Regions from separate parts of the Exiguobacterium sp. LL15 genome, predicted to be linked through region 1. Evidence: riboswitches for the same ligand, from Rfam matches in the RefSeq annotation. Region 1 holds a riboswitch; each other region holds the start of a gene.
The links. A riboswitch is a leader RNA that binds a small molecule or an ion and turns the genes downstream of it on or off. The one in region 1 is predicted to bind thiamine pyrophosphate.

Region 1 (10,952 bases):
CGTTCAAAAAACGGACCTGATTGACCGTGGGTATCTTTCTCTGCAGGATGAGAGCTCAATGCTCGTCGCCCGTGCACTCGGTGCAGAAACATCTGATCATGTACTTGACAGCTGTGCCGCACCTGGTGGGAAAGCGATGCATATTGCTGAAGGTTTGACGACGGGAACACTACAGGCACTTGATCTTCATCCACATAAGATTAAATTGATTGAACAGCAAGCGACACGATTAGGTCTTACGACTGTTCAAGCAGAAGCGTTAGATGCTCGTAAAGCAGGAGACCGCTTTGAAGTAGAATCGTTTGATCGGATTCTTGTCGACGCACCTTGTTCAGGACTCGGTGTCATTCGAAGAAAACCAGATATCAAATGGACGAAACGCCCGGAACAACTCGAGCAACTCCCGAAAATTCAACGAGATATTCTGACATCTGTCTTACCACTCGTTAAAAAGGGTGGAACCTTTGTCTATTCGACTTGTACGATTGATCCGACCGAGAACGAGGATCAGACAGCGTTCATTCTCGATCAAGGATTTGAATTTGATACATCCTTTGCGGCACGGATGCCGGAATCCGTGCGACATCTGATTGGGGATCGAGCAGAACTCAAGTTGTTACCGACGACAGTCGGAACGGACGGCTTCTATATTGCCGCGTTTAAAAAACGAGAAGATTGACACGAACGGAGGACTGTCATGGAGTTAGCTCACCTTTCGACTACTGGGAAAGTCAGGACTAAAAATGAGGATACGGTATTACTCGTCGGGAACGCTGAACGTGGTCTTGCCGTCGTTGCGGACGGTATGGGAGGTCATGCTGCTGGCGATATCGCAAGTGCAATTGTTCGCGAGGTATTTGAAGCATCCTTTTCACTCATGCCCAATCGTCCGATGGAATTGTCTGAATGGATAGAACAACGTGTAGCCGAGGCAAATGCCCGGATTCTTCAGTTTTCAAAAGAAGAGCAACTTGCCATCGTCGGAACGACCATTGCCTGCGTATGCTGGGTCGAGGAGTTGCTCGTCATCGGTCATGTTGGGGATAGCAGAGTCTATGCCCTTGAAGGTACGGCGTTAAAACAATTGACGGATGATCATTCTTACGTCAACATGTTACGACAAATGGGGGAACTTTCGGATGAGGAAGTCGAAAATCATCCACGTAAGAATGTCATCACACGGTCGGTCGGCTCGAACGAAACAGTCGAAGTCGACATTCAAGTCAGAGATGCTCCAGACTATGACCTCGTCCTCGTCTGTAGTGACGGGTTGACCGATGAAGTGCCAGATGATGTCATCGAACAGATCATCTTACAGGATGAGCCGCTTGATGAGATCGTTGGACGATTGGTGAAAGAAGCGAATGCTCGAGGAGGCGCGGATAACATTACGATTGCCGCCATCCGGTTCAAAGAAAGAAAGAGGGTCTGAATATGCGATACGGAGATCGATTAAATGACCGCTACCGCATAGAACGGCTAGTTGGAAGTGGCGGGATGGCGAATGTCTATCAAGCCTATGATGAGATTTTAAAGCGTCATGTTGCCATTAAGATTTTACGGACTGAATTTTCGCATGACGAACAGTTCATTCGTCGATTCGAACGTGAAGCGCATGCTGCTACCAGCTTGAATCATCCAAACATCGTTGCCGTCTATGATGTAGGCGAAGAAGATGCCATCTATTACATCGTCATGGAGTATATCGATGGTATGACATTAAAAACATTTTGTGAAAATCAAGCATTACCTGTGCCGCAGGCCGTCGATATCATCGCTCAAATTTGTGATGCGATTGATCACGCCCATGCACACCGGATCATCCATCGCGATATCAAACCGCAAAACATGTTGATTCGAGAAGATGGTACCGTCAAAGTAACGGATTTCGGAATCGCTGTGGCGATGTCGAATGCGACGCTGACGCATACGATGTCCGTTCTTGGGTCCGTCCATTACTTTTCACCGGAACAAGCAAAAGGTAAATTTGCGGATGAGAAGTCGGATATCTATTCGCTTGGTGCTGTCTTATACGAACTCGTAACAGGACAAGTCCCGTTCGAAGGTGATTCACCGGTTGCGATCGCTTTAAAGCATCTGCAAGATACACCGCGTCGCCCATCCGTCTTGAATCCGAAAGTGCCGCAAGCACTCGAGAACTGTATCATGCAGGCGCTTGCAAAAGCACCGCATGACCGTCAACAGTCCGTCGCAGCGTTTAAGGCAGATATGGTGACGGCGTTGTCTGACGAACGGGCAAATGAAAGCATCCGTGGCGCAGAAGAGGATGAGATGGAAAAGACAATGGTTTTATCACCTGTCCAAGTGCCAGAAGAATCAAAAGCGGAACTAGAATCACCCGCCGTCGCAACTGTTCAACCGAAAACACCGGAAAAGAAAAAGAAAAAACGCTGGTGGATCATCCTCTTGTTACTCCTTTTACTGGGTGGGGCGGCTACGACGTTCGCGATGTGGCCGGATCCAACGGTCACCGTACCATCTGTCGTCAAGACGGATGGAGACGATGCGGAAACGAAGCTTGAGAAACTTGGATTTGTCGTCGAGACAACGGAACGGAGTAGCGATACGGTCGAAGAAGGCGATGTCATCAGTCAAACGCCTCGTGAAAAAGCACAGGTCAAGAAGGGCTCGACAGTCAATTTGGTCGTTTCTACTGGTAGTGCTCCGGTTGAGGTACCGGATGTGACGGATGAAGCTGAAAAAGAAGCAATTGCAACGCTAAAAGAAGCAGGATTCGCAAAAGTCGAAGTCGAGCGAGAGAAGTCGGATGAGATCGATCGAGGAAATGTGATTCGACAGTCAATTTCTGCTGGAACGGAGGTCATTGCGAAAGAACAAACGATTACGATTACTGTATCTGAGGGGACGTCTTCTTTCGAGTTGAAGGATTTGACGAATTTATCGAGTGATGAAGCAAAAGCTTATCTCGATAAAGTAGGATTAGACGGAACGTTCGAACAAGAATTTTCTAGCGATGTCAAACTCGATCAAGTCATCCGTCAGTTCCCGCAAGCTGGCGCACAAGTCGAGCCGAACGACTCCGTGACGGTCTTCATCTCTAAAGGTGAGGAAGAAAAAACAGTGACGGCGACGTTCCCTGAAAAGGTCGTCTATGATGCTGTTAGTGAAGATGAAGAAGAGGCTCCGCCGAAACAAGTCATCCGAATCGAGACGGAAGACGCGAAAGGGAAGCGGACCGTCATCGAGGAATCAATTGATCAAGATGAGACATTCGACGTGCCATTAACGATTGATCCGGGTGAAGAAGGCAAAATTACGATCTATAAAGACGATACGGTGTATCGTTCAAAAACCATCACGTACAATCAAGCAAAAGACGCACAATGAATGTGATAAAAAAGGAGTGCATAGGATGACGGAACAACGCATCGAAGAGAATCGAGAAGGAACGATCATACGCCTGCAGGGCGGCTTTTATGATGTCATGACACCAGAAGGAGAAGTTCGTTCACGAGCAAGAGGAAATTTCCGAAAACGCGGCATCAGTCCAGTCGTCGGAGATGAAGTCGTGCTTCATATCGAAAGTGAGACCGGGTACATTCTCGAAGTGAAGGAGCGGGACAACTTTTTAGTACGCCCGCCTGTCGCGAATATCGATCAAGCGTTGCTTGTCGTCTCAGCGGCAGAACCTGATTTTTCAGCGCATCTACTCGACCGATTTCTCGTCTTGATCGAAGCGAAGGAAATCCAACCCGTCATCCTGTTAACGAAGATGGATTTACTTGACGAAGTCAAAGGACCGGCTGTCCGAGAGGCGATTGCCGCTTACCGGAAGATTGGGTATACGGTCATCGAGACATCAAGTGAGACGTTGACGGGTGTTGAGCAAGTCCGTCCGTTACTTGCTGGAAAAACGAGCGTTCTCGCCGGACAATCCGGTGTCGGGAAAAGTTCATTGCTCAATGCACTGGAGCCCTCTCTTGATTTAGAAACAAGTGCGATCTCGAAATCACTCGGACGCGGACGTCATACGACGCGCCACGTCACATTAATGCCGCTTGCCGAAGGATTGATTGCCGATACGCCAGGTTTCTCGAACCTCGATTTTCCGTATGATATGGAAATCGAGGATGTACGGTGGAGTTTTCCTGAATTCGTCGCTGTACAAGATGATTGTAAATACCGAGGTTGCTTGCATTTGAATGAACCCGGTTGTGCCGTCAAGGAAGCCGTCGAAGCCCAAGAAATCATGTCCTCTCGTTATGAGAACTATGGTATGTTTATAGACGAAATCAAGAATCGAGCCCGGAGGTATTGAAGATGATTAAAATTGCACCATCGATCTTATCAGCAGATTTTGCGAATCTTGAGCGTGATGTCAAAGCAGTCGAAGCAGCAGGCGCGGACTATATCCATTTTGATGTCATGGACGGTCAGTTCGTACCGAACATCTCATTTGGATTACCTGTGCTTAGCAGCTTACGTCAAAAGACGGATATGATTCTCGATGTCCATTTGATGATTGACCAGCCAGAACGTTTCGTTGAAGATTTCGTCAAGGCAGGGGCTGACATCGTGACGTTCCACGTCGAAGCGACGAATCATGTCCATCGTGTCTTGCAACAAATCAAAGCAGCGGGCGCAAAGGCAGGAGTCGTCTTGAATCCCCATACGCCATTATCAACGATTGAACACGTCCTTGAGGATGTCGATATGGTTTTATTGATGACGGTCAATCCGGGCTTCGGTGGACAAGCCTTCATCGAGCGTGTCATGCCGAAACTCGCAGCACTTGCGCAAATGAAAGCAGATCGTGGTCTGACATTTGAAATTGAGATTGACGGTGGCGTCAATCCGGAAACGGCAAAGCTTTGCATCGATAACGGTGCGAACGTTCTCGTCGCAGGGTCAGCAATCTACAATGCACCAGATTATGCGGAAGCGATCACTAGCATTCGTCAAGGGGCTGCCGTATAATAAGAACGAGAAAACGAAATATGATGACCGCAAGGGGTGTCGCTTGAAAAGCGGCTGAGAGGAGTCTTTTAGACTTTAACCCTTCGAACCTGTTCCGTTCAAACGGACGTAGGGATGTGGCGCACGCAGGCAGTACGGCGTTCGTCGTACTGCCTTTTTGCGTCCTCTCGTACAATGAAGGAGGAAAAATAGCATGAAACGGTTACAAATGATGATGGAAATTGCCATCTTCGCCAGTCTCGGAGTCGTCTTTGATTTACTGATTCCATTCAAAATGCCACAAGGAGGCTCAATCAGCTTAGCGATGTTACCGATCTTCGTCATGGCATTTCGCCACGGTGTCGTTGGAGGGGTCGTTACGGGAGCGCTTGTCGGTACGATTCAATTGATGTTCGCTCCACAAGTCTTGACGATCGTTCAACCGATGCTTGACTATACGATTGCGTATGGTGTCGTCGGATTAAGTGGTCTGTTCGCGCGTCAAGTCAGACTAGCCGCGCGCAATGGACAAAAGAAAAGCTTGATGGCGTTCGTTCTCCTGGCGACGTTATTAGGCGCAGGACTCCGTTATATCTGTCATGTCATCAGTGGAATCGTCTTTTTTGCCGAGTATGCCGAAGGTCCAGTCGTACCGTATTCATTGATTTATAACGCGACATACATGGTACCGTCTTACGTTCTTTGTGGTGTCGTTGCGGGTCTTTTATTCACGACTGCGCCACGCTTACTACGTTATTCGGCACGAGGCGTCTGAGATGCGGGCGATTCTCGTCTGTGCCGGTCCGCGAGAAGAAGCGCCGGATTTACGGACGTTTTGTCAGCCAGGTGATTTTATCGTCGGTGTTGACGGTGGTGTTCAGACGATTGAATCGTTTGGGCTGACATGCGACCTGACGATTGGTGATTTTGATTCGCTTGGTTATGTACCAGAAGGGGCAATCGTTCATCCGGCCGAGAAAGATGAAACGGATCTCGAACTGGCACTTCGTACAGTCTCAGAGAAGAAACAGTTTGAGGATACCTTCATTATCGGGGCGACAGGTGGGCGGCTCGACATGACCGTCCAAAATGTATATTTATTGAAGCGATACCCAGAGGCACGACTCGTGACGAAACGAGAAGAGGTACGATACTTGGCTGAGGGAACGTATGCAGTCGAAGCAGGGAGCTATTATTATCTTTCGTTCATTCCACTCGTACCATCGACTTTAAGCTTATCCGGAGTCAAATATCCACTTGATGCACATCCAGTACCGGTCGGAGGTTCCTTGACCGTCAGTAATGAATGGTGTGCGTCAGAAGCGAAGGTAGAGCTCCATCAAGGAGAACTATTGATGATGCGGACGCTTAAGGAATAGCACAATCATAGGAAAGAGGCCGTGGATGACTCCGCGACCTCTTTTTGTGTGAAATTATTCTTCGAGTTGAGAAGGGGCGACACGGATGTCGCTTTGAGCGGATAGATGTTTTCCTTTGACGAAGAGATGATAACTTCCCCACATGACAAGGAAGAAAGGAACACCGATGTATAGAGCGATTCGTTGATCCGCTTGAAACGCAAGACTGACGAGGACGACGACGTTAAGTGTCAACGAAATCAGTGGTAACACCGGATAGAGTGGTGTCTTGAATTTCAGTTCGGATACATCGTGTCCGTTTCGGACGAACTGACGACGAAATGCAAGCTGAGAAGCAGAGATCGAAATCCAGCCGACTTGAGCCCCGAGTCCGGCTAAGGACAAGAGCCAAATGAAGACGGTATCTTCTGCGAAAAATGCGGTCAGAAGCGATAACATCGCGAACATCATCGTAAAGAGTAAAGCACGCATTGGCACACCACGTGCATTGACGTAAGATAATTTCTTTGAAATCATCCCTTCTTGCGCCATTGCCCATAACATCCGAGTCGCCGCATATAATCCGGAGTTTCCGACGGATAATAGTGCCGTCAAGACGACGATATTCATCAAATCAGCAGCGTACGGAATGCCGATCGCATCAAAGACCATGATGAACGGACTGCTGACTCCGCCAGCCGTCTCATACGGAATTAATGCACCAACGATCGTAATCGATAAGACGAAGAAGATGAACGTCCGCCAGACTGTATTGCGGATCGCTTTTGGAATCGATTTTTCTGGCGTGTCGGACTCCCCAGCCGCAACACCGATCAATTCCGTTCCTTGGAAGGCGAAGTTGACGGCGATCATCGTCGTCAAGACACCAAGAATCCCGTTTGGAAACCAACCGCTTGCCGTAAAGTTAGCGAATAACGATGTTGGGCGATCTGCTTCCATCGGTAACCAGCCGAACCAAGCAGCGCCACCTAAAATGATGAAGAATAGGATCGCGAGGACCTTCAAACTCGAGAACCAGAATTCAGCTTCACCGAATGCTTTGGCGGAGACGGCATTCAGACCGAACAGCAAGACCGTAAAGGCGGTACACCAGACGACGACGGGTACATTCGGAAACCAGCGGTCCATTAAACTGCCGGCAGCTGTGATTTCGAGTGCCACCGTCACGGCCCAGCCGAGCCAATAAATCCAACCGACGGCAAAGCCGATCCCTGGTCCGATGAAGCGGGTCGTATAGGTCTGAAATGACCCCGAGACCGGCAGATAGACCGCTAATTCCCCTAGACATAACATTGTCAGATACATGATGGTCCCACCCACGATGTAACTGAGGACCGCCCCGAGAGGTCCTGCTTGTGAAATCGTTAATCCTGACCCTAAAAATAAGCCTGTTCCGATGATTCCGCCAAGTGAAATCATGAACAGATGTCGACTCGTCATCTCTCGTTTGAGTTGCATGATGACTTCCCCCAATTCTGACAAAATAAAGTACGTTCCTATTGTAAGCGTTTTCAATAAAAGCGACAATTAGTTTATGAGAAAAATAAATGAGGGCATAAAAAAACCGGAAGGGAAGATTCCCATCCGGTGGTTGCGCCTTATACGCGTTCGACTTTACCTGATTTAAGAGCTCGAGCTGAAACCCAAACCTTTTTCGGCTTACCGTCGACGAGGATACGTACTTTTTGTACGTTGACTCCCCAAGTACGTTTTGTTTTGTTCAATGCGTGTGAACGGTTGTTACCCGACTTTGGCGATTTCCCAGTAACGTAGCATTTACGTGCCATGCGTTCCGCCTCCTTTTATGTTGTTTTGCGTTCGTCCTAATAGACACTTTGCTATCTTAGCATGGTGTCAGGGCGGTTGCAACATAAAAAAAGTAGCTGACAAGAAAAAAACTTGACAGACAACCTCGAAATTTAAAATAATGGATGAGGATGATGGTAAAAGTTCATTTGACCGCTACTATTTTTCACTTATTCATTGTATAGTCAGTACGGCGACTTTTCAATAGTAGGTCCTTATAGTAGAATTATGAGAAGAATACAATATTCAAAGGGGGCTACTCAGGTGGCGATCGAGATGAAAACGACCTATGGAAAGATTGATGTAGATAATGATGTCGTCGCGCAACTTGCGGGCGGCGCGGCAATGGAATGTTTTGGTGTCGTTGGTATGGCATCCCAGTCTCAAATCAAGGATGGTCTTGCTGAACTCTTAAAACGTGAGAACTTTGCACGCGGTGTCATCGTTCGACAGGCTTCAGAGCAGGTCCATATCGATATGCATATCATCGTAAGTTATGGAACGAAAATCTCAGAGGTGGCGAATAACGTACAGAGTCGCGTGAAATACACGCTCAGTCAGGCACTAGGTCTTGACGTGACATCTGTGAACATCTTTGTCCAAGGAGTCCGCTTGACGAATGTCTAAGGCGGGAATAGAGGAGGAAACTTTAGTGAGTGTAGATCGTTTAACAGGAGCGCAGTTAGTCAAGATGATTCAAAATGGCGCGGCGAATCTCTATCAAAATGCAGATTTCGTCGATTCATTGAACGTCTTCCCTGTGCCAGATGGTGATACGGGAACGAACATGAATTTGACGATGACTTCAGGTGCAAAAGAAGCAGGTAAATCAACTTCGGATTCTGTATCGGAAGTCGCAAACGTCTTCGCACGTGGATTATTGATGGGGGCGCGCGGAAACTCTGGCGTCATCTTAAGCCAATTGTTCCGTGGATTCTCGAAATCAATCGAAGGCAAAACAACGATTGATACGAAGGAATTCGCAGATGCGTTACAAAAAGGTGTCGATACTGCATACAAAGCAGTCATGAAACCCGTTGAAGGAACAATCTTGACGGTTGCCCGTGAAACAGCTGTCGCTGCTATCGCACAATCTGAGACGACGACGGATTTCTTAGAGTTGATGCGTCAACTCGTCGAAGCTTCGAAAGTATCGCTCGACGGTACACCAGAACTTCTTCCGGTATTAAAAGAAGTAGGCGTCGTTGACTCTGGTGGTCAAGGTCTCGTCTGTATCTATGAAGGATTCCTCGCAACACTCGAAGGAAAAGAACTCGACAAGCCGCATGCACCTGTCATGGAAGCACTCGTCGAAGCAGAGCATCATAAAACGGCTCAAAGCTTCATGTCGACAGAAGAAATCCATTACGGTTACTGCACGGAAATCATGGTTCGTTTCCAAGATGACAAGCTTGCGAATGCACCGTTCAGCGAAGAAGACTTCCGGAACGAATTAGCGGAATTCGGTGATTCGTTGCTCGTCGTAGCGGATGAAGAACTCCTTAAAGTTCACGTCCACGTTGAAACACCAGGAGAAGTCATCACAAAAGGACAACGTTTCGGTGAACTCGTCGCTGTTAAGATTGAAAACATGCGTCAACAACACTCGACGATCCTTGAAGAAGAAGGTGCGAACCAAGTCACTCCAGTCGCTGCACCGAAGGCAAAAGCGAAAGCAGCCCTCGTGACAGTCGCAATGGGTGAAGGAATCAGCGAACTCTTTAAATCACTCGGTGTCAGTGTCGTCATCGAAGGCGGACAAACGATGAACCCGTCGACGGAAGATATCGTTAAGGCGATCGAGGATGCACACGCTGAACACGTTTATGTCTATCCAAACAACTCAAACATCATCATGGCCGCTGAACAAGCAGCATCTGTTGCGAATTGTGGTGTGACGGTCGTGAAATCAAAAACAGTTCCACAAGGTTTAGCAGCAACAATCGTCTATAATCCAGAAGCGACTGTCGAAGAGAACGAAGCGCACATGGCAGATGCGATTGCAGCCGTTAAGTCGGGACAAGTCACATATGCCGTACGTGATACGAACATCGATGGTGTAGAAATCAAGAAGGACGACCATATGGCGATTGCTGAAAAACAAATCGTCGCTACGGACGCTTCAAGTCTTGGTGCAGTCAAGAAACTCGTCGATACACTCGTCACTGAGGACGACGAAATCATCACGGTTCTTTACGGTGAAGGCGTCTCGACAGAAGAAGTTGATGCACTCGTCGCGTACATCGAATCGGTCAATCCGGATGCTGAAGTGGAAGTCCACGACGGCAAACAACCACTTTATTCGTACATTTTAAGCGTCGAATAAAACCATCATACTGAAAAAGGGCGACTAGCCTTTTCACGAATCCCACCATCTGCGATAATAGAGGTGGGATTTCGTTTGTTTCATAGAGAGGGGAAAAGAAATGAAATATCGTAGCGTCTTTGACATCATCGGACCAGTCATGGTTGGTCCATCGAGCTCGCATACAGCAGGGGCTGCACGGATCGGATTGATGGCGGGTAAATTATTCGGGGAAACGCCTACTGTCATCCACATCACGTTTTACGGTTCATTCGCGGATACGTATCGTGGACATGGAACGGATGTCGCCATCATCGGCGGTGTTCTCGGATACGATACGTTCGACGACCGGATTCCACAATCGATCGATATCGCGAAGTCGAAAGGGATTGAGATTCATTTCGAGACGAGTGAAGCGTTGACGGATCATCCGAATACGGCTCGTGTCCATTTGACGAATGGAGTAGAAGAGTTTGAATTGGTTGGTATTTCAATTGGTGGGGGAACGATTGAAATCACGGAAT
Region 2 (10,952 bases), 1.0 Mb from region 1:
GCTTGAATGAAGCAGGAAAGATGGCTTGTGTCTCACCTGAGGAAAGGGTGTGAAAAGACGCGTCATTCTTTTTTTGAGTCAGCTTCTTTTTCGTATAGATGTCACTGTTGAACGAGCGACTTCTGCAAGCTCGTATACAGTGGTTCGAATCCGAGTTCCTCATAAAATGTGGCGGCACGATCGTTGACCGCCCAGACGTTCAATCGAACCGCAGCAACACCTCGCTCGAGCGCGAGTTCTTCTGCCGCCTGCATTAACTGGCGACCAATTCCGGATGAACGATTGGAAGCGTTGACACCGACGTCAGTGATGTTCAAGATCCGGACAGGCGTGAATCGATTGGCTGTTGGCGCTGTCCACTTACCAAACAAGTAACCGGTGATGTCGTCTCCGTTGAGTGCCGTCAGACAGAGGTGTTGTTCTGAATCGAGCATTTGTCCTAATGACTCGAGCGTGTATGGCGTCAAAACATCCGGATGAAAATGAGACGATAACCGCTTATGATGCTCGAACGTCTCTGCCGTCAAAGAAAGCAGGACAGGGAGGTCTGAAGTACGGCTCGTGCGGATCATCAAGTAATCACTCCGATCATCGATTTTGTTTGAGTACTTCGGCGACGAGTCCCGATACATACGGACTGCCACGATCTTCTTTTTCGACCGATTCGATCATGATGGCAACGAGAAGATCTTTTTTGTCGTTGTCGTAACCGACAAAGAAGCCATTCTCTTTTCCATCGGTTTCGCCTGCTTTTTTCAATTCTGCCGTTCCGGTCTTACCGGCAACATCGACTTCCTTGATGTCAGCTGGGAGCGTATAACCGTTATGGACGACGTCATAAAGATCATCGCGAATCATCATCGCGTCTTTCGCATCCAGTAGATCCTTTTTAAAGACTTGCTTCGTTTTTTCCTCTTGTAAAAGGGTCGGACGATAGATTGTTCCGTCAGTCAGGAAAATTTCATACATCGACGCTAGATGTAGAATGTTCGTCAGCATCTGTCCTTGTCCGTAGGACGTATCCATCAGCTGTCCATCTGAAGCAATCGTCCCGTCGTTTGAGATTTGAGAAGCGCGTAACGGATACGCAAACGGTAGCTTCTCTCCGTAGCCGAGGGCTTCAAGTCCAGACGTGAACGCCTTCGTTCCGACCTGTTCGAGTGTGGAGCGGGCGAAATAGATGTTGTCTGAATAAACGAGCGCATTGTGCAGATTAACGGGTGCTGGCGTCTCGTGAATCCGCGTGACGTTAAAACCATCGATCTTATTTTTCAGTCCATTGATCGTATAGGCTTTTTCCGGGTCGAGTGTTCCACTCTTTAAACCAACCGCGGCCGTTAGGGGTTTTTGAGTCGAACCGGGTGCGAAAGCACTCGTGAATCGGTTCAACAATGGTTGATCCGGATCCTGCGTCAATTCATCGAGTCGCGCTTGCGAGATCCCTGACATGAATTCAGAAGGATCAAAGCCAGGGGAGCTGAGTAAGACACGTGTCTCACCAGTCCGCGGATCGATTGCCGATGCCGTTCCTGGATCTTCTTTCATCGTGTCATACGTCTTTTTCTGAAGCGTAGCATCAATCGTCAACGGGATGTCCTCACCATCCGACGGTTTCGTTTCAGCGACGGTGACGCTTGATCCGTCTTTCTTTTGTAGAATGATCGAAGCTCCGGCTTTACCGCGTAAGCGATCATCAAGGACTTGTTCGAGACCCCGTTTCCCAATCTGTTCGCCAGCTTGGATTTTATTTTTTGATTCTTTAATCTCGTCTGCTGTCGCCGAACCGATATAACCGATCAAGTGTGAAGCGGCCTTCCCGAGTGGATATGTTCGGACTTCCGTCTCTTTAACGCTGATACCTGGAATGTCACGCAATTTCGCAACCGTTGCTTCGTCGGTCAGTGTTTTGAGCGGAACGAATTGTCCGTCCTTGACCCAACTTGCTTTTAAGGAATCTTCGACCGATGAGGTCGGGCGATCGAGCAACTCGGCAACTTGTGCGACATCTTTAAGTTGTCCTGCAGTTGCGCCGACAGCATATCCTTTACCAGAGGTCGCGAGCGGTTTATCGTTCGCATCAAGTAAATCACCGCGTTTTCCTTCTACGGTTTGTAACTGAACTTTATCTTCTTTCTTAAAGTCTTTTAGAACAAACGAAGAGTCCCAGTCAATGAACCAGTTTTCCGTTTCTCCTTGTTTCTCGAATGTTAACGGGACTTGTTTATCATAAGCAACGGCTCCTGCAACCGTATCAAAGGAGATTTGTACGGGAAGGGACGCTTTTTCGTCATCCGTTGCTTCCTCTGCTTTTTTTCGCTCGACGGATAACTTTTTGATATCAAGTGTTTTCGACAACTGTTTTGTCCGGTCGATGAATTCTTTTTTACCATATTCTTTTTTAGTAGCCGTACTCGCGTACGTATACATTTTATCGTAATCTTGTTTTTCCCAAAGTTTGATGTAGGCATCAAGACGTTCTTCAGGTGTCGGCTGATCTTGACATCCGGCAAGTAACGTCACACCAAACGTCGCTGATAAAAGAAGAGGGATCGTTCGTTTCATGGGTTTCGCCTCCGTTGTGGATTAGACTCATAATCATACCGTACCACTCCTGTTAGGAGATTTCATCTGAAACACAAAACCGGACTTCTCATGGAGAGAAGTCCGGTGAATCAAGCTTAGTTGAAGTAATTGAGTGGATTGACACTGTTTGCAGCAGACGTTCCGCTGTAGACGTATGGACCACGATGCATTTCGAAGTGGAGATGCGCACCGAATGCGTTACCTGTCGCACCAATCGTACCGATTTTCGATCCTTTAGCAATCGTTTGTCCGACTGAGACAGAGCGACTGTTCAAGTGTGCATATACTGTCGTGTACTGGATACCGTTCACCGTATGTGTCATCATGACATGATTTCCGTATGCGCCGTAATAACGGGATGTGATGACTTTACCGGCAGCCGATGCATAGACAGGTGTTCCTGTTGGAGCACCGATATCGATGCCGTTATGGAACGTATAACCGTAAACGCCACTCGCAGCACCATATCCTTGCGTGATTGGACCACTTGCTGGACGTGAGAAACCAGTCGTTGCCTTTGACGAAGTCGTCGTACTGTACTTTTTAACATATGTAGAAGAAACATAGCGTGATGCGCCGCCGTACGAAATTTTCGTCCATGAACCGGAAACACCGAGATAATTGAATGTCTGTCCTGTATTGACGCTACCGACGATTTTATAAGCCGTTGATGGACCTGTACGGACACGAAGCCCGTCCGCTGTGACCTTTACCTTATATGTCGTTGCAGCTTCAACTTTCGAAGCACTCGTTGTTGCAAAACCTGAAACTACCAAAGCTGTCATTGTCATTGTTGTAAGTAAACGTTTCATTGAGTGTATTTCCTCCTTAAAAATCTGAAGCGACAGAACGGATCATTACAAAATTGTAAGATTTTATGTATATTTATTTATTTTAGGGAATGATTTTTCGCCTGAGATGATTATAGCATCGTCAATAACACAAAAATATTTCAAATGTATTTCAAAATTATGCGTTATTAACATATATTGTAATGGATTAATAAGTAAAAAAGAACTGACGAAGAGTCAGTTCTTTTTTCTATGAAACCTATACTGTTATTCAATGGAAGAGGGTGAAAACACAGTCAAATGTTGTGGGAGTACCTCGACAGTCACGGGAACATGACCTGCTGTATCCCCATCGGCATTAATCGGCAATTCTTCTTTCGAGCGAATTTCGACACGTGTCGTCGTGAAGTGTTCGATTTGATCGGCTTTTGATAATCCACCCGTGATGAGTTTGGGTAATGCTTGGAGCGCATCAAAGAATCCAAGCTTCGTAATGATGAACCCATGTAGCAGTCCATCATCGACTTTTGCGTCTTCTGCAAACGATTCGAACCCACCAACGGAATTCGTCAAGGCGATAATCAACAAGTGTGCTTCTCCATCGAATTGTTTCTCAGCAGAATCAATTTCAATCGGATAGGGACTATGATCCTTGAAGGCTTTTAGACCTTCAATGAAATAAGCGACCGATCCGAGTGACGTTTTTTGTTCGACACTGACCTCCTCGACGGCTTCTGCAATCAGACCAACAGCGATGACGTTCATGAAGTAATGGTCATCATATTTACCGATATCGAGCGGTCGGGCAGGGGCATCAGCTAGAATCTGGATCGCCTCTTCGGGATCCGTCGGGATGTGTAATGCGCGCGATAAGTCATTGACCGTTCCGAGTGGGACGATCCCGAGTGTTGGCCGATGCGGTTGCTCGGCGATTCCGGTGATGACTTCATTGACCGTTCCGTCACCTCCCATGGCGATGACAGCGTCGTAATTAGACTGGGCGGCATGACGCGCGAATTCCGTCGCATCGTGTTCTTTTTCCGTAAACCGGACGTCGACGGTTTCAAAGCGAGTAGCAAGCGTCTCTTCAGCGAGAGTCGCGTGTTTTTTTCCGAGTTCTTTTCCAGAAGACGGGTTGATGATCAACATGGCTTGAGACAAGATGAATTCCTCCTTTGACGTATCTGTTCCTATTTTCCCGAGTCAAAGGAGGACTAATCATGTTAGTTCAAGTTTCTAGAATTAAGCGCTCATACAAACCTTCAATTTTTTGTAACAATGCTTCTTTTTTCATCTCGACCGTCATCCATTCTTCTTCCTCGGATACATGAGAGAGAATGGCATCAAGATGTACGACTTGAAATTCTAGCTCTTCAATTTGTTGTTCGATGGACTGTTCTTTCGCAGGCGCATTCGAACGCTTTGAAATACTCGATTTCTTCTCATGATTTATTTGAGGTGGTGTGGCACGAACGGCTTGTCGTTTCTCCACTGCGTAAGCATAGCTTCCAGCATACGAAGTAATTTGGCGGTCAAGCCAAATGATTCTCGAGAAAAGACGATTCAAGAAATAGCGATCGTGTGAGACGGCAATCAATGTACCAGAAAAATTCTCGAGTGCTTCTTCGAGTGTCTCTCTTGATTCAATATCTAAATGATTCGTCGGCTCATCGAGAATCAAGACGTTAATCGACGAATGAACGAGGACGGCGAGTTGCAATCGCACCCGCTCGCCTCCGCTCAGTGACAAAATGGACCGAAAGACAGTTGGTCCAAAGAACAGGAACCGGGCAAGGATATGGCGGGCTTCCGCTTCTGGAACGGCAATCCGGTCTCTAAACCAGTCGATTAACCGCGCGTCCTCTTCGAAATGGGCATGCTGGGACAGGAAACCGATCCGATTCGATGGTCCACGCGTGAGTGTGCCTGCGTCTGGTGATAATTCGTCAAGCAGCAGTGAGAGCAACGTCGATTTTCCGCTTCCATTCGTTCCGACAATCGCGATCCGATCCTGTGCCATGATCTCGAACGAGACGTCATCAAAAATGTGGTGGGTTCCGTAAGCAAACGAGAGTTCTTCAGCGCGAAAGACGACTTGGCTCGTGTGATCAGTGGAAGAGAAGGAGACATCAGCGGTTTTGGCTTCGAGTTGTGGTCGTTTAATCCGTTCGATCCGCTCGAGTGCTCGTTCCATTGATTTTGCTTTACGGAATAATTTCTCACTCGGTGGAGACGCTTCGTTTGCCCATTGCCGGAGTCGACGAATCGCTTCCTTCATTTTCTTTATTTTTTTCTGTTGCTCTTGGTAGGCGTGGAACTGTTCGAGCAGACGGCGTTCTCTCTCGTCGACGAACGCGCTGTAGTTCCCTATATAGGCTGTCAGTTCACCGTCTTCGAGTTCAACGATCGAGGTGACGACGGCGTCTAAGAAGACCCGGTCGTGAGAGACGAGCAGGATGGTTCCTGTGTAGTCCCGTAAGAACTGCTCCAGCCATTCCACGGCAGCTAAATCAAGATGGTTCGTCGGTTCGTCAAGAATGAGCAGATTTGGCTCCATGAGTAACATGCGACCGAGACAAATCTTCGTCTGTTCACCACCGCTCAACTGGTGGAAAGGACGAGTGAGTAACGGACGAAGGTGTAACCCGTTCACCATGCGCTCGATTTTCGAGTCGAGTAGATAGCCATCCTTTTGTTCGAACGCATTCGTCGCTTCCGCATATCGTGCGAGTAACGCATCAAGATTCTCTGGTGCTGTCGCCATCATTTGCTCCAACTGTTGCATCCGAGAACGGATCGCGAGGATGTCTTCAAACGCTGTCCAAAGGACGTCGAGTCCGGTCATCGTCTCACTATATACAGGAAGTTGTTCCAAATAGCCGATCGTCAAACCGCTCTTTTGATAGATGACACCACCGTCCGGTTGCTCAAGGCGAGCAAGCAAGCGGAGTAATGTCGTCTTGCCACTCCCGTTTCGTCCAATTAGACCGACACGGTCGTGTTCGTTTAAGAAGAGGGAAACATCCGTTAAAATTGTCTCGCCTCCGAATTGTTTGGTCAGGTGTTGAATGTCGCAAATCATCATAGTAAGTCGATCCTTTCGCGCGCATCAAAAAAAGGAGAGCGCAAATAGCACTCTCCATCACGTGTGAAAGATGCGCTTTGCTGTATTTTTCAATCATGAAGTTCTAAAAAAGGGCAGACGGGTGCCTTAGAACGCCATTCCATGAAAAATCGCGCGCAACAGATACAATTGTTCCATCAACCAGTGTTTGCACGCGGCAAAGTCCATCTTTTCACACCACCTTTCGTTTCAGATACATCTAGTTTACTATTTTTTTGTCAGTTACGGAAGTCTGAATTATTTGAACACACCCGCGATTGAACTGAAGAAGTCACTGAGTCCATCAAATAATTTAGCGAAAAATCCTTTCGTTTCTTCTGAAGTTGCGAACGCGTGGATGTCTTGTCCCGCATTTTTCAATCCACTCTCGATTTGTCCCCAGTTGATGTTCGCTTGCTCCATTTGATTGAACAGATTCGTCAGCCGGTCCATTTGTGCGTCAGACAACTGGATATTGTTGTTTTGAATGACTTGGACGATCAGGTTTTCGATTTCGACTTTGGTTTCCGGTTTTTGATTGGCGATCTCAGCCTTAATCTCATTCATCAAGTCAGCCACCTTATCCGTTCCGACCGTTTTCCCGACGTCTGATGTGACCGATAATTCTTGCTGTGCTAAATCCTTGCGTTTGTCACTTAACTTTATCCCGGTTTCAGCGGAAGTTTGATCGTACGCCTTCATGATTCCTGTCAGTGCCGATGTCCCGGTCACCTTGTAAGGGGAAGTAATCGTGATGTCGGCATCTTTGACACCCGCTGTGACGAGAGCGTTGAGATACATATCCTTCGTCACCCATGTGATGTTTTCCGTCGAGACGGAGAGTCCATCTCCTTTTTCCGTCAGTTCGATTTTAGCCGACGAATACATGTTGCCGCCTTTTTGCGACTGTGGGATGTTTTTCCCGAGATATTTTTCCTCGTCAGCAGAAGTGGCGATGATCGGTGTGATCCCTTCCGGTGCATTGAGACGTGAAAGCACCCATGCTTTATCTTTTGCGCCGAGCGACTCCCCGAGTGTGACGATCGTCTTATCGACGACTTGTTCGGCGGATGCGGCTGTTGGGAGTAATAAAGCAGAAGCGATAACGGCTGATGCCATGATTTTTGTTGGTGTATGCATAATGAAATCCTCCAATTGTAAGTAACAGAATGAATTATAGTATCAGGTACTAAATTTAGTGTACGGGAACGATGTCTGTTCGGAATCGGTCTGCAGATGGAGACGATATCCGTCTTCTGACACTCCATAGTATAGCGAAAAGGAGACAACTTGACTTCCGTTTTCAGCATGCTATAGTGAATTTGAATCGAATAATGACCACTAGGGGAGTCGGTAGACCGACTGAGACGAACGAAGACGTTCGGACCCTTTGAACCTGATTAAGTTCGTACTTACGGAGGGAAGTGGCGTCAAGTCTTGTTCTTCTTGCGCCATGCCCGTGTGTTTCGGGGTGGTGTTTTTTCGTTTCATAACTAAACGAGGAGGATGAGATCATGACATTCACACAAGAAATCAAACAAGCGGCACAAGCGTATTGGGATAGTAGTTTTACGCACCCATTCGTACAAGGAATCGGGGAGGGGACGTTACCGCTCTCGAAATTTCGGCATTACGTCATGCAGGATGCCTATTACTTAAAACACTTTGCGAAGATTCAAGCGAAGGCAGCGTCAAAAGCAGACGACTTCGCGACGATTGCGACACTTGCCGAGCATGCGACTTCGACTTACGAGGCAGAGTTGAGCTTACATCAATCATTTTTTGAGCCGCTCGGTATTACGGAAGCAGATCTTGAAGCATTTGAACCGGCACCGACAGCATATGCGTATGTCTCGCACATGCATCATGCGAGTGAAGGAACGCTCGGTGAGACGATTGCTGCCATCTTGCCATGTTACTGGTTGTATTATGAAGTCGGGCAACAATTACTAACGTGTACACCGGAAGAAAAAATCTATCAGCAATGGATCGACACGTATAGCTCGGAATGGTTTGAAAAGGTCGTCTTTGAACAGATTGCACGGCTTGATGCGCTGGCGGAGCAAGCGAGCCCGACAGAACGCGAGCGGATGAAACGTCATTTCGTGACTAGTTGTTACTATGAGTTACTCTTCTGGCACATGGGGTGGACGGAAGAGACGTTCACGTCGGTCTACGAAACGATTCCAGCTCGCCCGGTATCTTCTTAAACCAGTAGATGGTAGAATTAGGAATACCTTCTAGTGAAAGTAGGGATTGGAATGGAAATCATAGTCATCACACTCGTGATCCTCGCGGCATATGCTATGCAACGAATGCTTGGTAAAGTCAAAGTAAGATTTGTAGGACTTATCATCCCAACGTTGATCGTGTTATCCGGTATATCCGCATCGACTCGAAACTTCAAGGTAGCGTATAGCATGGGAAGCTACATTTCTGCTGTTCTTGTCATCGTCGTCTATGCACTACTGACTTATTGGTTATACCGCGTCTACCATCGTGCGAAAGAAGAAGCTGAATATCCGTATCAATCATTAAAAGACCGAGGCATCCTTTAAGGAGCTTCGGTCTTTTGGTGTATCACGTCATCATTTTTTCCAGTTTTTAAAGCCGTCACCGAATTCGAGATGCAGTTGATCGGTAAAGACACCGTTCTTAAAGACCGGCACATCAACCGGTAAAGTGCCTTGCGGTTTGAACGTTCCGAAGATCGCTCTGATACCTGCAGGCAGGTTCGGTCCCGCTGATTTTAGATTGCCTGCTTCGGAGTCTGGACCGTTTGGATCGCCTTTGAAGCCATAGACGAGGACGTGTGCCGGTGCGTCCGGTTGTACGGCGACATCGTATGGGTTACGGAGACTGAGCAGGACGGATGGTGTATCCGTTTGTTTCGCATAGCGGAAGATCGAAGCCGGAATCGCTTGTTCTGGTGCAGTAGGTAGTAGTTTAGCACTCGTGTTGACGTTGGAACCGACGATGATGTAATCTGCTGCATCGAGTTGCGCCCGTAATGTCGGGTTTTGGTCGAGCGGTAGCGTAGTAGCCGAGTAATTCGCTGTCGTCACGTGCCAGTTCCGATTCTTCGGTAGGGAAGCGATCGTTTTTTTCATGCTGTCCGTTTGATCCGCCGCAGGAGCGATCACAAGAACGTTGGCATTCTTTTTCGGTTTGAATGGTAAGGTCCGCTGATCATTTTTCACGAGTGTGACCGCGGCTTCCGTCATCGCACGTTCTTTTGCTTTATGCTCGGGACTACCGACGATTTGGTTCGATTGCGCGATTTTTTCAGCTAGGGATGTCGTGTCAGTCGTACCGTTCCAAATTCCGCGTTCTGCTTTCAGTGTCAGAATCCGCTCAACCGATTGATCGATCCGTTCCTCTGAGAGGCGACCATCTTTGACTGCTGCGATCACATCCTTGAAAATCCGGTCGAGTTTTGTGACATCCTGCTCGGAACGAAGGATCGTCGGCATGAGCGCGATATCGACACCGGCGTCAAACGTCTTTAAGACGGCTTCTGATTCCGTGAAGTTGTCGGCGATCGCCTGCATGTTCAACGCGTCTGTGATGACGATGCCATCGTAGCCAAGTTTTTCGCGCAGTACGCCCGTGATGACATCATCCGATAACGTCGCAGGTAAAGGGAAGGTACCATTTGTCGACGTGACGACTTCAGGTTCGATTTGCGGCATCCCGATGTGTCCTGTCATGATCATATCGATGTCTTCAGCAATAGCTCGCTTGAACGGTACGAGCTCGACTTGTTCTAGCTCCTGCAGGGACCGGTCAACGACCGGTAATCCATAGTGGGAATCGGTCGCCGTATCGCCGTGACCCGGGAAGTGTTTGGCGGTCGCCGCGACACCTTCAGACTGAATTCCCTTCATTAGAGCGGAACCGAGTGTGCCGACGAGCTCCGGATCACTCGAGAACGAGCGGACACCAATGACAGGATTTCCAGGATTGCTGTTGACGTCGAGAACCGGACCAAAGTTGACATTGATGCCGAGCGCACGCAGTTCCGAACCGATGATATGACCGGCATCATTGGCATATGTGCTACTGCGGGTCGCACCTAACGCCATGTTGCCAGGTAAGTTCGTCCCTGTTCCGAGCCGAGTAACGATTCCACCTTCTTGGTCGATCGTGACGAAGAGCGGAATATCGTTGCTAGCGTCTTGTTTGACGACTTCTTGCAGATCATGAACGAGTTTCGTCGTCTGTTCGGTTTCGCTGACGTTCTCAGCAAACAAGATGACGCCGCCTAAATCATAGCGATCGATGATGTTCGCGACTTCTGGGGCAAGCGACGTATGATTGCTGCCATTCCACTGCCGGAAGTCCGGCATGATCATCTGCCCGATTTTTTGTTCGAGTGTCATCGTGTCGATTTTGTGACTGATCCGATCGGCTGAAGATCCTGCCTCTGCCATGACAGGTAAACTACTTGAGACGAGTACTGCTGCGAGTCCGGC
Region 3 (10,952 bases), 390 kb from region 1:
CAGTATTCTGGGCGGTACGCTCTGGAAGTACGTCAGTCGAACCGATTTGGCTCAGGTCGGTTCCGGAAACATCGGTGCTCGCAACGCCCATCGTGCCGGTGGGCTCCCGGCCTTTTTATTCGTGTATCTGTTTGATGCCGCGAAGACCGTTCTTGCACTACAGATCACAGACGCATTTTATCCCGTTGCTCTTGCCGTGCTCATCGGTCACTTGTTTCCGTTGTTTCATCCGCGACGCGGCGGTAAAGGGTATGCCGTATTTTCCGGAATTGTCTTCGCCATCACGCCGTGGGCATATCTTGCCGGACTAGGCATACTCGGTCTGTCTTATCTCGTAACGAAAGATAGCGTCAAAGCAGGGCTGATTCCGGTTGTTCTGCTCCCGTTACTCCCCGTCTACTTTGACGCAGGATCCATCAATATCTTGTGTACCGTTGCCGTAAGTCTACTTGTCCTGTGGGCTCATGATGCACTTCACAAGCTAGTCATTACATAAGGAGGACATCTCATGATCGACTTTTCCATTGCCACCGCTTCGGACGCGGAAGCAATCCATGAACTGAACTACCTCACCTTCACGGAAGAGATTCCGCAACATCAACCGAACACCGAACGGAAACGGATTGACCGGTTTCATGATCAAAATACTTATCTGATCGGCAAGGAAGACGATCGACTCGTCGCGATGATTGCTATTCGGAAGCATCGCCCTTTTTCACTTGAGGAAAAAGGCGTGACGTTAGATGAGACATTGACGGACCCAGCGGAAATCCGTTTACTCAGCGTTCGTCCCGAATACCGCAATAGTCGTACGTTCATGCAATTGATGCGCTTTTTGATGGTCTACTTGGAACGGGAAACGATTGATCATGTCTATATCAGTGGTACGACACGGGAAGCTAAACTATATGCGCGGTTCGGCTTCACACCAATCGCAGCGACGCTCGGTAGTGGTGACGCCCAGTTCGTACCGATGTTGTTGTCGCGCGCGACATACGAACGATCCGTCATCGCGGACGTTTTACGTCCTCTGCATTTTCTAGCCGGTCCGGTCGAAGTCGCTCCGACGGTCCGTCAAGCGGCGCAACAAGCACCGCGCCCGCATCGGACGGCATCGATGCGTCAGCTCGATCAAAATTTACGGGACCGAATGTGTCAGTTGCTGGATTTGCCACATGTCTCGATGGCTGTCGGCAGTGGTACGCTCGCCAACGATATCGTCGCACAACAACTGAGTGGACATGGGTTGATCCTAAACGGTGGTGAGTTCGGTCAACGCTTGATCGATCACGCAGCACGAGCAGGAAAGTCCTTTGATGTCCACTCGCTTCCATCCGGTCACCCGATCGACTTGGAACAACTCGCGAGTCAACTGCATCAAACGGAATACGACTGGATCTGGTTGACGCATTGTGAGACGTCAACGGGCGTCCTCTACGATCTCGATGCGGTAAAAGCGCTGTTAGAACAACGAACCGCACTCATCGTCGATGCGATCAGCGCCGTCGGAACCGGGCGTTTCTCGTATGCCGGCTGCAGATTCGTCACGACCGTCTCCGGAAAAGCAATTGGGGGTTTACCGGGTCTTGCGTTCATCGGTCACGTAGATCGCGTCCTACCTTCTCCACGTATTCCACGTTATCTAGATCTCGGACTCTATGCGGAAGGCGTCGCCTTTTCCGGTTCCTCGAACTTGTTGCTGGCTTGTCAGGCAGCGCTCGATGCCCTTGATCTCGATCAAGCCGCTATCAAGATGACCTATCTCGAACAGGCCGTTCGCGCGACTGGTTTTAACCTGCTTGCGACGCAAGAAGCACAAGCGCCGGGAATTCTGACGATCGTCCATCCGTCGGCAACCGCTTTAGGAGACGCTCTCCGGATCCAAGGCTATCATGTTCAATATGAAAGCGACTATCTCGTCCATAATCAATGGCTCCAAATCTCAACGATGGGACAGACGACGATGCGGCACATCGAACGTCTCGTCCGCGTGCTGGTTCGTGAAAACCAACGCATCACCATAAAAAATGAAAAAAACGAAAGACCTCTCAACCCTTGATTTCAAGCGGTTTGGAGGTCTTTCGACTTTAAAAAATAAAAAATAGAGGTTTAAGGATTTAAAACATAGGGGTATAAACTCACTAGCACCGCATCAAACGGTGACTTACTCACACATGTTTCTCAATATCAGCGTAATGACCTGGGAGAGAAATGCAAAGTCACGAAAGCGTCAGATTCAAAAGAGTCTGAAACCGATTGTCTTAGCATATTTAAATTGTTCAGGACTTGTCCTGCTCCTACATTCATTACCTTTTGAGGGCTATACCAAATTCAAGGGGGAAATGAACATGTCAGTTAAATTAACAGCCGAAAAACGCGAGGTACGTCCACGCTCACTCCGTAAACAATTACGTCATGAAGGAAAAGCTCTTGGTGTCGTGTATGGTTACAAAGTGGAAAGTACACCAATCGCATTCGAAGAAAAAGAATTGCTTAAAATCGTTCGAGAAAACGGTGAGAACGTCTTGATTTCACTGAAACTCGACGGTAAAAATATTAACGTCTTGATCAACCGTCGTGATATGGATGTCTTCACACCAACTGTCGATCACGTTGAATTCATCGCCGTTAAAATGGATGAAGAGACAGAAGTCGAAGCAGACGTCGTACTCGTCGGCGAAGCAGCTGGCGCTAAAGTCGGTGGATTCCTGTCACAGACACTCTTTAAAGTAACAGTCGCAGCTACACCAGATAAATTACCAGAGAACGTCGAAGTCGACGTCACGAACCTCGAAATCGGCGATTCGATCTCTGTAGCTGATCTTCCAGAACAAAAAGATTTCCGTATCGTCACAGAAGGCGACATTCAAGTCGCAGCTGTCGTCGAATCAACGCTTGAACAAGAGCTTGAGGAAATCGAAGAAGCAGAAGCTGAGGCACAAGCGGAAGCTGGTGAAGACAACGAAGCGGAAGCTACGGAAGAGTCTTCAGAAGAAGCAAAAGAAGAGAACGAAGACAACAAATAAGTCGTTTGACGATACGCCCTTCGTGGCGTATCGTTTTTTTGTGTCTTGACAATAGACAGAAGATTGCCTAAAGTGAACAGCGTATCACCTATTACCATATCCACTAGGGGAGCCCATTTGGCTGAGACGATTCACTTCGGACCCTTCGAACCTGATCTAGTTCATACTAGCGTAGGAAAGTGGAGCGATCACATCCAATGACTCCTGCTGCGCGCAGTTTTTCTGAGGACCGCTCTCTTTTTTACGGAGGGCGGTCTTTTTTGGCGTCTCCCCCATTCTAAGGAGGACGTACCTAATGCAACACTGGAAAATGAAAGAAATCATGGTCATGATGATGCTCGCCGTCGCTTGCGGGGTCATCTATCTTGGTTGGTCAACACTCTGGTTACCGATGTCTGCGATCTTCGGACCTGTCGGTGCCAACTGGATGTTTGGGATCTGGATCATCGCGAGCCCGCTCGTCGCAGCAATCATTCAAAAACCAGGTGCCGCCCTCATCGCGGAAATCGTCGCGGCAGCCGTCGAGCTGTTCACGGGTAGTCACTTTGGTTTATCGGCTCTACTGATCGGGGTATGCCAAGGGCTTGGTGCGGAACTCGTCTTTGCGATGACGCGTTATCGTCGTTATGACACCTGGACATTGATGTTATCGGGTGTTGGAGCCGCGATTGGTAGCATTGTCTATAGTCTGATCGCGAACGGATTCGGTTACTACACGACGACGACGTTGCTTGCGACAACTGGCTTACAATTAATTAGTGGCGCATTACTGGGCGGCTTGCTTGCAGCGATTCTCGTCCGTCGCCTTGTTGCGACCGGTGTCTTGAACGGGTTTGCGGCAGGACGTGCGAAACGGGAAGTCGCATGATTACTGTCGACGATCTCAGCATCCGCTACCCCGGTCAGATGAAGTCGGTGCTCGATCATGTATCGCTGACGATCGAGCAAGGAACGACCCTTCTGCTCGGACGAAGCGGGAGTGGCAAGACGACACTGCTTCATGCCCTAGCCGGACTGACACCAGAGACGATTGAAGTCGAACAGACGGGAACCGTTACCCGGTCCGGTTCGGTCGGAGTGCTATTCCAAAACCCAGAAGAACAGTTCTGCATGGAAACGATCGGACGCGAAATCGCTTTTAGCTTAGAAAACCGGTCGATTCCACGCGAAGAGATGGAGGAACGAATTGAACGCTTACTCGCACTCGTTGGTCTCCCTCTCCCCTTCTCGACACCAATCGCGAGTCTATCCGGGGGGATGAAACAACGCCTCGCGCTCGCTGCGGTCCTGGCACTTGAGCCGACGATCTTATTACTCGATGAACCAACGGCTCAGATTGACCCGATCGGGCAACACGAGCTGATGGCGTTGATCTTTCAGATTCAGAAAGAACATGATTTAACGATCGTCTTGATCGAACACCAACTCGATGTCTGTTTACCTTACATCGACAAAATCGTCTTACTTGAGGACGGATCGGTGACTGCAACGGCGCATCCGCAGGATTTGTTCCCGCAGGCGTATACGGATCTTCAATCGAAAGGGATCGCTGTTCCCTCTTTGTATCCGTACACGTTAGAGACGTTACCCATAGATGGACCACAAGCAGCGCGACTTCATGTGCTTCCTCCAGTCGCTACTGCAGGCATTCCCTTGTTACACGTCGCTGCATTATCGACGAAAGCCCCTTACCCGCTGACCGATGCGACATTTTCCCTGAAGACGGGAGAATGGGTGATGCTGCTCGGGGCAAACGGCTCCGGGAAAAGTACGTTGCTTGCAACACTCGGTCGGTTGCTCTCGCATCAAGGAACATACCGGTTCCAGGAACGTTCGGCTCAGCGTTACTCCCGGCGACGCTTTTATGAGCATGTCGGCTATGTCTTTCAACAACCGGATCTGCAGTTTCTCAAACTGACAGTCGAAGCGGAAATCGACTGGAGTCACCGGGCAGCGACGAGTGATGAGCGCACAGCGTTGCTCGAACGACTGGAACTCGCATCTGTCAAAGAGCAGTCACCGCTTGCGCTTAGTACGGGGCAACAACGACGGCTCAGCGTCGCGACGATGCTCGGGCAGACGAAGGATTTATTGTTGCTCGATGAACCGACGTTCGGACAGGATGGATTGACGACACGGCGGCTCATGGAACAGTTGTTGACGGAACAACAAAACGGAACGACACTCGTCATGGCAACGCACGACATGGAACTCGTCGCCCGATACGCGGATCGTGTCCTCGTTATGGAGCAAGGCCGAATTGCCTTTGATGGAAGTCCGAGCGAGTTATTCGCTGATGTTCCGTTACTCGAACGCTGTCAGCTACAACGTCCACTTTCGTACCAATTCCAGGAGGTGAAGCGCAATGCAGACGAACGCGTCACCGTTCGCTAAACTCAATCCTGTCATCAAAGGTAGCGGATTGTTTTTGATCATGTTTGCCTTGATTGCAACGAACGACTGGGTCAAGACGTTGGTGTTCCTGAGTTTTGCTATCGCGCTGCTACTCCTCTCCGGGTGGGGTCCTCACGATTTCTTGAAACGACTCGCACCTTACAGTCTATTATTCTTATTGACGTTCTGGATGATGGCAGCCTTCGGCAAAGGAACGAATCCTCTATGGTCGTTTGGTTGGTTTCATGTCACATCGGAAAGTGTTATGCACGGCTGGTTACTTGCCTTACGGATGGCAACGTTCGTCTGCTTAAGTTTCGCTTTCGTCACGACGACCGATGCGACCCGGTTCGTGATGAGCTTGATTCACCAAGCAAAGGTGTCGCCTCGCTTCGCGTACGGATTTCTTGCCGGGATCCGCTTTCTGCCTCAACTGGTCGAAGAAGTTCGCGTCTTACGGCAAGTTCGGATGATTCGGAACGTTCACAGTCGCTTTCCTGGTGATGCGTTCCTATCAATCGGCTTACCGCTCTTCTCGCGATCGATCCAGCGGGCAGAACGGATGGCGATCGCTTTCGAAGCCCGTCATTTTTCAGCAGAACGGACATATTATGAAGTGCCAGTCGTTCAGCGCCAGGATGTTATCTATCTCATGGTCATCCTCCTGTTCATCAGTCTTGTCTTTTGGCTATGATTATCGCCACCCGTATCCGGGTACATTCTAGCAAGACAGATTGAAGGAGAACGACATGAAACGAATCCTCTTGATTGGTGCAGGGCACGCTCATCTGCATTGCATTACCAATGGACCAACAGAAGACGTCGAGTGGCTGATTTTAAATGCCTCGACGTACCAATATTACTCGGGCATGTACTCCGGACTTGCTGACGGAACGTACGATATCGATGAGATCCGTATCGACGTCGCCGCACTGTGTCGCGCCAATGATAAACAGTTCATCGAAGAGACCGTCATCAAAATCGACCCCGATGAAAAGCTCGTCTTCGGTGCATCCGGCAGACGCTACACCTATGACGTCGTCTCGACGAATATTGGCTCGTTCGATTGGGCGGAAGATACGACACGATTATCGATTAAACCGAACTACCGGTTACCCGATACATTAAAGCGTCTGCAACAAGCAAAGCGTCCAGTCTTGATTGGAAGTGGTGCAGCGGCCGTCGAGATGGCGGCGTCCTTAAAAGCAGCGGGTGTACCGATCACACTGATCACGGATCCAGAGTTACTTTCAGGACACCCCGCAGCGGAAGCGATTGCGAGACGGTTAAAAGAACTCGATGTATATTGGATCCGGGAACGTCCAATAGATGACGAACCACCACTCCGCTTCAAGCATCACCCTCCAATCGAGTCGGATGCGATCATCCGCTTAACGGGTGCGAAAGCACCGGCATTGTTTGCAGACAGCAAGCTCTATACGGAAGACGGTTTCCTAATCGTCAATGAACAGTTGCAAGCGCTCGATCATCCGAGTCTGTTTGCTGCGGGTGACGCGGCGACCCTCGTCGCTTATCCCGATATTCCAAAGAATGGCGTCACAGCTGTCCGGCAAGCACCGATCTTACTGGCAAACCTCTTACGGTACGTCCAGGAAGAGACACTGCAAACCTATCGTCCGCAAACGAACTATTTGACGATTTTATCGATGGGATCGCGTCATGCGATTTCCCTGTATGGCAATCAGTATTCGACTCACCCGTTCGGTTGGTACCTGAAGCGCTGGATTGATCAACGGTTCATGCGGAAGTATCGCCCTTAAAAGTGTGCGCCGGCGCACACTTTTTTTTGTACACAAAAACAAGCCATGGACGGGTGTCCATGGCTTGTTGGATTAGACGGTTTGATTTCCTTTAACGTACGAGAGTAACGTTTCGTTGAACTTCTCTTGTTCATCAAGCAACATACCGTGCCCACTCTCTTCGAAGACTTCAAGTCGTGCATGTGGAATTTCCTTTTGCATTTCTTCCGCGAACTCGAACGGACAGACTTGGTCTTTTTTACCGTGGATAATTAACGTATCGACTTTGATGTCTCCGAGTTTCCCACGTAAGTCTTCGTCACGTAAGGCGATCGCTGACTGAATCGTACCGTGGGACGAAGCGGCGATACTAAGTCCATGGAACCATTGTTGAAGTGGTTCTGGATGTTCTTTCGCAAAGAAGATTTCCCCGAATCCTTTAAGCATCGACGGACGATCTTGTTTCGTATCGGCAATCAACGCATCGACTTCTTCTTTTGTCATTCCGTATGGATAGCCGTCTCGCTGTGTAAAGACAGGTGCTGCAGCTCCTGCGAGAACGAGCTTACTGACTTTTGAATCCCCGTATTGCAAGAGATAGGACAAGGCGATTCCTCCTCCCATCGAGAAGCCAAGCAACGTGACGTTCGATAATTTCAGCTGTTCGATGACTTCATTGATATCGGACGCCATCGTCTTATAATCGTATCCCGTTGCCGGCGCATCTGATTTGCCATAACCGCGATAATCGATCCCGACGTAACGGTACCCTTCTTCGACGAGCAGGTTCTTTTGATACTCGAACATATTGTTGTTTGCTGGCCAGCCGTGTAGAAAGACGACTGGTTGACCCGATCCGACATCCTCGACATAAATCTTCGTGCCATCAACTGCTTGAATGAATGTACCCATCATAAAACCCCCATAGTAATAGATTGACCGTGCATGCATCTATTATTCCCGACTCAAGAGATGTCAAACATCTTGATGTTAAAGTGTTATAGAAAATTCTGTCTATTCTTGAAATTATGGTAAAATATAGTCATTAGGATGAAGGAGGGTTTTCATGAGACGCTATATACATACCGGTATTCTCGCAGGCGCAGTCCTACTTGCCGGATGCGGTAAAGAACAATACTTAGACCTTACATATGATGCCAATTACTGGGGCGGTATTTCGACTACTTTTGATGGGCAAGAGATACCGGATCTCCCCAAAAAACAAACGGCTGCTTTGTTGAAGGTTTGTCAGCAAAAACCAGACATGAAGCACTTACCTGACCGATACGTGCAACACGAAGGGTTTGACTTATACTTCCTGCCTCCGAATGTCCAAGGGCGTGAATTCCAACACGTTCGTTTCCTATCAGACGAAAAAAAGGACTATCTGGCCTGTCAGCCGATTCGCCACGCAGATTATACGGTCCATCAGATTAAGCGAAGTGATTATCCATTCGTTGATTGGTCAAAACAACCGGTTAAAGCTAAATCGACGATTGTCCGCTTTAAACCTGTACCAAAAAAAGTAATGGATCAGCAAAAACAGGAAAATGAAGAAAGTAAGCAATCGAAAGAGATGGGACATTACCTCTTCCCGTCCTACCAGCTGTCCTTACCACCGGAAGGTCAATTCGTTCTTTTCATGAAAGACAAAAGTAAGGACGACGAACAAACACTCTTTGAGACGACCGAATCCCTATCCGGTTCCGAATTGAATTTAGCTTTTCGTGTCATTCCGAATAGTGGTTTGCAACATACATCAATCGAACTAATGACCAGTGGTGATCGTATCGGAATTCCATCCGTCATTCAAGATCATGTGATGGGGCAATCGTATCAAATCGAACGAAAACAACTTCCTGATACACTTTCAGTGGGACAGACGGTTCCTTTTGCGACTGTTCGGAAGAAAGAAGAAGGCAAAATCATTCAGGAAACATCGATTTATATGCGTCTCAATCCGACTTACGAAAAACCCGCGAATTACAAATACGTATTCTTTGATACATCGCCAACCAGCTATGTCGGTTTTATCCATCAATCACCGAAACAGCTCGTCGAGAGCGATTATAAGTTTGTCTCGGCAATACCGGATAAATTAGCGAAAAAAATCGCTCAGGAATTAAAAGAGACCGATGTCATGGAGCCACAGGGCACGAAACTAAATCAGAAAAAATTAACATTGATGCGCCAAGGAAAAAGCCAAACGTTCGAGCTATTTGAACGCAAACGCGCCAAAAAGCTTGAAATCTATGTCGTCAAAAAGGGAACAAAGAACGGTGCTAAGCTGTCGGGTACGACAAGTGAAGCACTCAGTGAGGTGCTTAACAAATGAACAAACGTTACTGGATCGGACTCACACTTGCAGCAACGCTCGCGTTAAGCGGTTGTCAAAGTGATGCGCCGAATTTCAAATGGGATTACTTATCGAAATTGTATGATGGAGCGCGGTTTAAAGGCAAAGAACCTCCGAAGATGTTATCGGAAAAGGAAATGAGTGTCATCATGGAGGAGTGTCGATCAAAAGCGGTAAAAGCTCCAAAAAATTATTCTTACGGTGACACGTTCTCCGTCGTGATGACGGCACCATTTGAAGATTACTTAGGACAAATGGCTCGTTATGTCCAGTCCGGAGAACAAACATATCTGTATTGTCAGAATATGGCTGACAGCGAGTATCACCTCTTATCAACCAAACAAGATGTCTTCGCGAAAACGAAGCTGGTTGAACATCCGAACGAGTTAGAAGTCCATCCAGACACCATTAAAAAAGAGGACTGGTTCTCACGTGATGATAACATCATAAACGGTTCTGTTCGAAAATTAGCGCTACCTGGATCAGGTTACCTGGTGATGAAAGCGACTGATGTAACGAAAAAAGACGAACGAAAGACATTCGTCGTCTATGCAGAAGCCCTTACTCCCTTTACTGAAGATACGAAGCTTTATCTGACGTACAATGAGAAATATAATGAGAATGACGATATATCGTATAACTCCTTTGTACGCATACCGCAATTGATCAGTGGACAGCAGATGGAGACGTCGATCCATGCGATGAAACAGCCCGGAAAAGTCCGCTTCATTCCTGGTGACGGCACACCGGAACATTACGGCACGCTTATCGCAACAGAAAAAAACGGACACCAATTCCGCTACGAATTGTCGATTCAGCACACGATGGAACGTCCGTCTGAGCTTGCTCGACAGGACTTATCGGAAGAAGATGTTCTATCCACTATCAATGACATAACACTCTTCCATCAAAAGCAGTTCAAGCATTATCTTTATGATCAAAGCGATTCTTCTAAAGATCGTCTTAAAGTCGAGGATACGATCATGATGACGAGTGATGAGTCCGGGAAATTGCAAAAAGCAATCAAGACAAGTGAACAGGCTGACGTACGAGGAAAACGGGCGAAGTGGAAATACTTGACGTTCCGAAAAGGAGTGAAAGGACAACAATACGAAGTTTATCTCGACAAGCGTGTCAAAAAGACCGATATTTACTTGAAGGATCCGAAACGTGACGTGTCGATTCACTTATCAGCATCAGGTCGTGACATCATCCTTTCCTTATTTGAGCTATACGAAAAATGACTCACACCATAAAGATGAGATGTTGGAGCAAATAAATCAAGGAACACCAGAAGATAAAGGCAATCCCCTCGCGTAACCACTCTTTACGCGTCAACGGTTCACGTAAGAAAGAGACGCAAGCAAACAGCAAGACGAAGAAGTAGAGATAAATGAAGCTACCGCTCGTCAAGAA

Region 2: another riboswitch for thiamine pyrophosphate. It lies ahead of tenA (thiaminase II); the one in region 1 lies ahead of thiT (energy-coupled thiamine transporter ThiT).
Region 3: another riboswitch for thiamine pyrophosphate. It lies ahead of NOM72_RS06510 (ECF transporter S component); the one in region 1 lies ahead of thiT (energy-coupled thiamine transporter ThiT).

Annotation. Positions count from the first base shown of each region.
Region 1 is NZ_JANFNX010000001.1:887,143-898,094, forward strand. It holds gene rsmB (16S rRNA (cytosine(967)-C(5))-methyltransferase RsmB) at 1-679, shown strand, start outside; gene NOM72_RS04335 (Stp1/IreP family PP2C-type Ser/Thr phosphatase) at 698-1,432, shown strand; gene pknB (Stk1 family PASTA domain-containing Ser/Thr kinase) at 1,435-3,369, shown strand; gene rsgA (ribosome small subunit-dependent GTPase A) at 3,395-4,300, shown strand; gene rpe (ribulose-phosphate 3-epimerase) at 4,303-4,959, shown strand; TPP riboswitch at 4,982-5,091, shown strand; gene thiT (energy-coupled thiamine transporter ThiT) at 5,153-5,713, shown strand; gene NOM72_RS04360 (thiamine diphosphokinase) at 5,715-6,317, shown strand; gene NOM72_RS04365 (amino acid permease) at 6,372-7,775, opposite strand; gene rpmB (50S ribosomal protein L28) at 7,916-8,104, opposite strand; gene NOM72_RS04375 (Asp23/Gls24 family envelope stress response protein) at 8,388-8,750, shown strand; gene NOM72_RS04380 (DAK2 domain-containing protein) at 8,776-10,449, shown strand; gene sdaAB (L-serine ammonia-lyase, iron-sulfur-dependent subunit beta) at 10,550-10,952, shown strand, end outside.
Region 2 is NZ_JANFNX010000001.1:1,899,486-1,910,437, reverse strand. It holds gene NOM72_RS10000 (GNAT family N-acetyltransferase) at 102-572, opposite strand; gene NOM72_RS09995 (penicillin-binding transpeptidase domain-containing protein) at 589-2,562, opposite strand; gene NOM72_RS09990 (M23 family metallopeptidase) at 2,679-3,395, opposite strand; gene NOM72_RS09985 (diacylglycerol/lipid kinase family protein) at 3,642-4,535, opposite strand; gene abc-f (ribosomal protection-like ABC-F family protein) at 4,603-6,456, opposite strand; gene NOM72_RS09975 (DUF1002 domain-containing protein) at 6,736-7,617, opposite strand; TPP riboswitch at 7,811-7,917, shown strand; gene tenA (thiaminase II) at 7,992-8,687, shown strand; gene NOM72_RS09965 (hypothetical protein) at 8,739-9,035, shown strand; gene NOM72_RS09960 (glycoside hydrolase family 3 protein) at 9,066-10,952, opposite strand, start outside.
Region 3 is NZ_JANFNX010000001.1:1,276,919-1,287,870, reverse strand. It holds gene NOM72_RS06525 (glycerol-3-phosphate acyltransferase) at 1-496, shown strand, start outside; gene NOM72_RS06520 (GNAT family N-acetyltransferase) at 509-2,059, shown strand; gene NOM72_RS06515 (50S ribosomal protein L25/general stress protein Ctc) at 2,349-3,026, shown strand; TPP riboswitch at 3,122-3,221, shown strand; gene NOM72_RS06510 (ECF transporter S component) at 3,322-3,894, shown strand; gene NOM72_RS06505 (ABC transporter ATP-binding protein) at 3,891-5,420, shown strand; gene NOM72_RS06500 (energy-coupling factor transporter transmembrane component T family protein) at 5,392-6,114, shown strand; gene NOM72_RS06495 (NAD(P)/FAD-dependent oxidoreductase) at 6,170-7,201, shown strand; gene NOM72_RS06490 (alpha/beta fold hydrolase) at 7,274-8,092, opposite strand; gene NOM72_RS06485 (hypothetical protein) at 8,247-9,515, shown strand; gene NOM72_RS06480 (hypothetical protein) at 9,512-10,780, shown strand; gene NOM72_RS06475 (hypothetical protein) at 10,782-10,952, opposite strand, start outside.